Regions from separate parts of the Variovorax sp. LjRoot84 genome, predicted to be linked through region 3. Evidence: predicted binding sites of a transcription regulator. Region 3 holds the regulator's gene; each other region holds the start of a gene.
What was found. Region 3 encodes sigma-54, which starts transcription at its own class of promoters, with help from an activator protein. Its sites were predicted from a motif close to TGGCANGNAANCTGCTTT; they were not measured.

Region 1 (2,262 bases), 1.6 Mb from region 3:
TCTTGCCGTAGGCGTGGGCCACGTTGTGGATCACGTACTTCTGCAGCTGGACCCAGTCGGCGCGCTGGATCAGCGTGCTGAACTTGGTGCCGAGTTCCATCTGGCCGGCGTTCGCCACTTCATGGTGATGCACTTCGACCGGGATGCCCAGCGACTCGAGCACCAGGCACATCTCGGAGCGCATGTCCTGGAAGCTGTCGACCGGGGGAACCGGGAAGTAGCCGCCCTTGACCGCCGGACGGTGCCCGGTGTTGCCGTGCTCGAATTCCTTGGCGCTGTTCCAGGAAGCCTCTTCGGATTCGATCTTGACGAAGCAACCCGACATGTCGTTCTGCCAGCGCACGCCGTCGAACACGAAGAATTCCGGCTCCGGTCCGAAGTACGCCGTGTCGCCCAAGCCCGAGGCCTTCATGTAGGCCTCGGCACGCTTGGCGAGCGAACGCGGATCGCGCTCGTAGGGCTTGCCGTCGGTCGGGTCGACCACGTCGCAGGTCAAAAGCAGCGTCGTTTCTTCGAAGAAGGGATCGATATTGGCCGTGTTCGGGTCGGGCATGAGCAGCATGTCCGAAGCCTCGATGCCCTTCCACCCGGCAATCGACGAGCCGTCGAAGGCATGGCCGTCGGTGAATTTGCCCTCGTCGAATGCGGACACGGGCACGGTCACGTGCTGCTCTTTGCCGCGGGTATCGGTGAAGCGGAAGTCGACGAACTTGACCTCGTTTTCCTTGACGAGTTTGAGTACATCGGCGACGGTCTTTGCCATCAGGTTCTCCTGGTTTGGATGGTTGGTTGGAATTGCGGGACTGGGAATGCAGTTTTTGTGCCCATTGTCACTGCCGAAGAGGGGTACCCGGCACTGCGCCGAAACCCCAAAAGCAGGCAAGTTGTAACCAAACTGGTGCAGTCAAGATTAACGCACCAATTCGGGTCCAAGACGCGCGCCAAAGGCGTGCAGGCCCTCGAGCAGCTGTGCGTAGGCGGCATCGATGCGCTCGGCATCCCCCTTGACGCCGAGCTCGATGTGGCGGCCGTGCTCGGCATGGTCCACGCTCGGCAGGCTGAAGACCTTGATGCCGGGATGCGCGAGTTCGACGGCTTGCATCAGCGGCGTGAGCGCGGCCTCCATGGCGCCGTAGACGATGACCGATTTCTCCATCGCCCGACCGTGCGCGAACAGGTGCGCATAGCGCTCGTCGAGCACCGATTCGATCATCGGCCAGGCCATGACCGGGAAGCCCGGCACGAAGTGCACGTCGCCGACGCTGAAGCCCGGAATCTTGTTGTAGGGGTTGCGGATGATGTTGGCGCCGAGCGGGAACACCCCCATGTTGAGCCGGTGCACGTTGTCCGGACGGTCGGGCTCGTAGACCGTGCCCTGCTCGCGCGCGGTGTCCTGCATGCGTTCGCGGATCAGCACCTCGGCTTCCGGATGCAGCCCCAGCGGCACGCCCAGCGCCGCGGCCGCACACTGGCGCGTGTGATCGTCGGGCGTGGCGCCGATGCCGCCGGTGGAGAACACGACGTCGCCCGAGGCGAAGGCGCGCGCGAGCGCTTCCGTGATGCGCACCGGCACGTCGCCGACGTACTCGGCCCAGGCCAGCTGCAGGCCGCGCGCGGCGAGCAGCTCGATGACCTTGGGCATGTGCTTGTCGGCACGCTTGCCCGACAGGATTTCGTCGCCGACGACGAGAAGACCGAACGAACGTGTGCTCATGGTGCGCCCCATTGGGTGGCGGCCGCATGGACATCTGCCATCTCGGCCGCGGAAGGTGAAACGGCCGCCGCCGCGCGCTGCGCCCGCAATTGGGCCAGGGCATCCAGGCAGTAGTGCGCGAACCAGAGCGCGGAGAAGGCGAACACCAGCGTGTAGATCCAGATCGCGAGCGGCACCAGCACGAAGAAAGCCGCAGCGAACAGCAGCCCCGACGCCCAGACGATGCTGGGGGCGGCGCCCAGGTAGCCGCACAGCACGCCGACGCCGAGCAGCGGCAGCCGATGGGCGCGCAGCAAGGCCTCGCGCTCCTCCGGGCTCGCATGCTCGGCCAGGGCGTCGAAGCTCATCACGCGGTAGGTCAGCCAGCCCCAGATCAGCGGCGGCAGGATCAGCACCAGCGGCGGAATGAGCCATAGCGGCATCGAGACGACGAGCGCGAGCAGCGCCAGCACGGTGAGGCCCAGCGAGCGGACGACGCTGCCGAAGAAGGAGGCGCCCCTCTTCTGCTCCAGCGACGGGAAACGGCGGTCGGCCACCAGCCGCGTGAG
Region 2 (2,262 bases), 3.6 Mb from region 3:
GGTCGACAGGCTCAAGGTGGGCTGCGCGATGTAGCCGTCGGGCTTGGCGAGCACGGCTTTCTTGAAGTCCTCGATCTCGGCATGCGTCGCCGCCGGGCCGATCAGCATGCCGTAGCCGCCGGCGCCGTGCACTTCCTTGACCACCAGGTCCTTCATGTTGGCCAGCGTGTAGTCGAGTTCCTCCTTGTTGCGGCACATGTAGGTGGGCACGTTCTTGAGGATCGGCTTCTCGCCGAGGTAGAACTCGATCATCTTCGGCACGTAGGGGTAGATCGACTTGTCGTCCGCCACGCCGGTGCCGACCGCATTGCAGATCACGACGTTGCCCTCGCGGTAGGCTCGCATGAGGCCGGCGCAACCGAGCGTCGACGTGGGGCGGAACACCTCGGGGTCGAGGAAGTCGTCGTCGACGCGGCGGTAGATCACGTCGACGCGCCGCGGGCCGCGCGTGGTGCGCATGTAGACGAAGTCGTCCTTGACGAAGAGGTCCTGCCCTTCGACCAGCTCCACGCCCATCTGCTGCGCGAGGAAGGCATGCTCAAAGTAGGCGCTGTTGTACATGCCGGGTGTGAGCACCACCACGGTGGGCTCGGCGGTCGCGGGCGGCGCGGAGGCGCGCAGGGTTTCGAGCAGCAGGTCGGGATAGTGCGCCACCGGCGCGACGCGGTTCTGGCTGAACAGCTCGGGGAAGAGCCGCATCATCATCTTGCGGTTCTCCAGCATGTAGCTCACGCCGCTGGGAACCCGCAGGTTGTCTTCGAGCACGTAGTACTCGCCGTTGCCGGCCGCGTCCGGCGCGCGCACGATGTCGATGCCGGAGATGTGCGAGTAGATGTCGTTGGGCACCTTCACGCCCACCATCTCGGGGCGGTACTGCGCGTTGTTGAAGATCTGCTCTGAGGGGACCACGCCGGCCTTGACGATCTCCTGCCCGTGGTAGACGTCGTGGATGAAGCGGTTGAGCGCGGTCACGCGCTGCACCAGCCCCTTCTCCATGCTTTCCCACTCGTGCGCGGGAATGATGCGCGGCAGCAGGTCGAAGGGGATCAGGCGCTCGGTGCCCGAACCGTCCTCGTCCTTCGCGCCGTACACGGCAAAGGTGATGCCGACCCGGCGGAAGATCATTTCCGCCTCCTCGCGCCGCGATCGCATCACCTCGCCGGGCTGCTTCGCGAGCCATTGGTCGTAGCGCTTGTAGTGGTTTCGGACCGCTGCGCCATGGTAGGGCAGCTGCTCGTACATCTCGTCGAATTTGTGCATGGGACGACCAATCTCCTTGGGCGTAGCTTAGCAAGTTCAGGGCCAGTGCTTCTAGGGAACAACGTGGTGCCAGTAGCGTTTCGCGGTCCGGCGCTGGCATTCGCGGGGTCACGCGCGGCATGCCGCGGTCGTCACCGCCGGCCCAGCGCGCCGATTCGAGGTCGAAGAGAAAGCGCACGGCGCCATCGCCGCGCTGCGGCATCTGCGAAACGATGCCCCCCACCTGCAGGTCGCGCCCCTCGAGCGCGGGCGCCAGCGCATCACCCGCATAGGCGGTCGCGCGCCAGCCCGCGAGGCCGGCGCCGGCCATCGCGCCGAGCAGCAGCATGGCCAGGACCGAGCGTCGCAATCCCCGCAGCAACAGCCCGCCGGCGACCGCGGCCAACAGCACCCCGGCGTAAACACCACCATGCCACAGCGCCGCCTGCTGCAATTGCAGCGCAGCGCCCAGCACCGAGCCGGCCATGGTGGCAAAGAAAGCCAGGCCGCGCGGCTCCCCGCCCGGCGTCACGCAACGATCCCTGATGACATGCTGCAATCGCTCCCTTACACGCTCTCTGTGGCGCGCTAATTGCTATCCGTGTGGGCTAGTATGCGTCTCACTCCGAGGCAACCTCGACGTTCCGAGAAAAAATGTCCATCCACGCCGCTCTCCACCACGTCACCCACTACAAGTACGACCGCCCGGTGCAATTGGGACCGCAGGTGATCCGCCTGCGCCCCGCGCCGCATTGCCGCAGCAACGTGATCTCGTATTCGTTGCGCGTCGAGCCCGAGCAGCACTTCATCAACTGGCAGCAGGACCCGTTCGCGAACTACCAGGCGCGGCTGGTGTTCCCCGAGAAGACGCGCGGGTTCAAGGTCACGGTCGACCTCGTGGTCGAGATGGCGGTCTACAACCCCTTCGACTTCTTCCTCGAGCCGCAGGCCGAGAACTTCCCTTTCAAGTACACCGAATCGCAGGCGCAGGAACTCGCGCCCTACCTCGTGGCCGACCCTGCC
Region 3 (2,262 bases):
GCATCGACCCGATCGCGGTGATCGAGATCCAGCGAATCATCAGTTTCCTGAAGGAACGCGGCATCGGCGTGCTCATCACCGACCACAACGTGCGCGAGACGCTGGGCATCTGCGATCACGCCTTCATCATCAGCGACGGGCATGTGCTGGCACAAGGCACGCCTTCGGAGATCGTCGACAACGCCGAGGTACGACGCGTGTACCTGGGCGAGCATTTCCGGATGTAGGGGACCGTACTTCGATGAAGCAAGGGCTCTCGCTTCGCGTTTCCCAGCACCTGGCGCTCACGCCGCAGCTCCAGCAGTCGATCCGGCTGCTGCAGCTCTCCACGCTCGAGTTGAGCCAGGAAGTGGAGCAGATGCTCGACGAGAACCCGTTCCTCGAACGCACGGCCGAAGAGGCGCCGCGCGAGGAGTTCGGTCTCGAGGCGGCCGATGCGCCGGTGCGCGACGAAGACCGCCAGGCCGAGGGCGAGGCTGACTTCGTCCCCGGCTCGGCCGCGGCGCCGGCCGAGGTGGCGGTCGCCGCCAACGGCGATGCCGAAGCGGCTGCGCCCGTCGACAGCGAACCCGACTGGGAGGGCGACGGTACGGTCGACCTCGCGCCCGACGACAGCGAATGGGGCGGCGATGCGCCCGCGCGCGCCAACAACCTCGGCGACGACGAGCGCACCGATGCGACCGAGCTCGCGCGCAGCCAGGAATCGCTGCAGTCCTTCCTGCACCGGCAGGCGCTGTCGCTGCGCCTGAACGAGAACGACTGCGCCGCGCTGCGCTTCCTGATCGAATCGCTCAACGACGACGGCTACCTCGAGGATTCGCTGCCGGCGCTGGCCTCGGGCCTCGCGGGCGACGACAACGACCAGTTCGACGAACTGGTGCATCACTTCCAGGTCGCGCTGGGCCTGCTGCAGAGTTTGGAGCCGGCCGGCGTCGGCGCCCGCAGCCTCGGCGAATGCCTGACCATCCAGCTGCGCCAGCTGGCGAGCGCCAAGGAGAGCGAGGAGGAGGCCCAGGTGCGCAAGACCGCCATCGCGATCTGCAAGCAGCCGATGGAGCTGCTCGCGCGGCGCGACTTCAAGCGCCTGGCCACGCTCACGCGCAGCAACGAGGACGAGGTGCGCGCCGCACTGCAGCTGATCGCCAGGCTCGAGCCCAAGCCGGGGCGCCGCTTCGTCGACGTCGAGCGCAACATCGTCGTGCCCGACGTGATCGTCACGCGCATCGGCCACGGCACCAACGCGAGGTTCCGCGTCATGCTCAATCCCGAGGTCATGCCGCGGCTGCGCGTGCACGACATCTATGCCGGCGCGCTCAAGCAGCACAAGGGCGAGGGCAGCCAGGCGCTGTCGCAGCGGCTGCAGGAAGCGCGCTGGTTCATCAAGAACATCCAGCAACGCTTCGACACCATCCTCAGGGTCTCCAACGCGATCGTCGAGCGGCAGAAGAGCTACTTCGTGCACGGCGAGCTCGCGATGCGGCCGCTGGTGCTGCGCGAGATCGCCGACGAGCTGGGCCTGCACGAATCCACCATCAGCCGCGTGACCACCGCCAAATACATGGCCACGCCCTACGGCACCGTCGAGCTCAAGTACTTCTTCGGCTCGGCGCTCGGCACCGAAACCGGCGGCAACGCCTCCAGCACCGCGGTGCGCGCGCTGATCAAGCAGTTCGTGAGCGCCGAGGACGTGAGGAAGCCGCTGTCCGACAGCCAGGTGTCCGAGATGCTCAAGGAGCAGGGCATCGAGTGCGCGCGCCGCACGGTGGCCAAGTACCGCGAGGCACTGCGCATCGCGCCTGCGAATCTGCGCAAGGCACTCTAGCGATGAGTCGCCGTCCGAGTCCGCTCCCAAGCTGGATTCGCCTCGGCCTGGCCTTGATGGCGGTGCTTCTTCTTTCCAGCGGCTGCGCGATGCTGCCGGCCGAATTCGAGCGCACGCCGTCCAAGGCGATGCCCTTGTCCACCGGAACCGTGCTGGGCCGCATCGCCAAGGCCTCGCAGCCGGATGCGGACTTGAGCGGCTTCCGGCTCATGCCCAGCGGCGACTTCGCGCTCAACACGCGGCTCGAGCTCGCGCGCCGCGCCGAGCGCACGCTCGACGTCCAGTACTACCAGATCGACAACGACGAGACCGGCCGCTACCTGCTGCGCACGCTGCGCGACGCGGCCCAGCGCGGCGTGCGCGTGCGGCTCCTGATGGACGATCTCTACACCGCGGGCGAGGACGAGCTGCTGCTCGCGCTGGCCGCCACGCCCAACCTC

Region 1: a site for sigma-54 is predicted at 809-826, ahead of glnA (type I glutamate--ammonia ligase). Genes of this name have one in related genera too.
Region 2: a site for sigma-54 is predicted at 1,288-1,305, ahead of ACSQ9I_RS11240 (circularly permuted type 2 ATP-grasp protein). Genes of this name have one in related genera too.

Annotation. Positions count from the first base shown of each region.
Region 1 is NZ_CAXUTE020000001.1:4,128,684-4,130,945, forward strand. It holds gene glnA (type I glutamate--ammonia ligase) at 1-763, opposite strand, end outside; gene ACSQ9I_RS20550 (competence/damage-inducible protein A) at 911-1,726, opposite strand; gene ACSQ9I_RS20555 (EI24 domain-containing protein) at 1,711-2,262, opposite strand, start outside.
Region 2 is NZ_CAXUTE020000001.1:2,175,497-2,177,758, reverse strand. It holds gene ACSQ9I_RS11240 (circularly permuted type 2 ATP-grasp protein) at 1-1,260, opposite strand, end outside; gene ACSQ9I_RS11235 (DUF2126 domain-containing protein) at 1,894-2,262, shown strand, end outside.
Region 3 is NZ_CAXUTE020000001.1:5,725,887-5,728,148, reverse strand. It holds gene lptB (LPS export ABC transporter ATP-binding protein) at 1-227, shown strand, start outside; gene ACSQ9I_RS28250 (RNA polymerase factor sigma-54) at 242-1,822, shown strand; gene ACSQ9I_RS28245 (phospholipase D family protein) at 1,825-2,262, shown strand, end outside.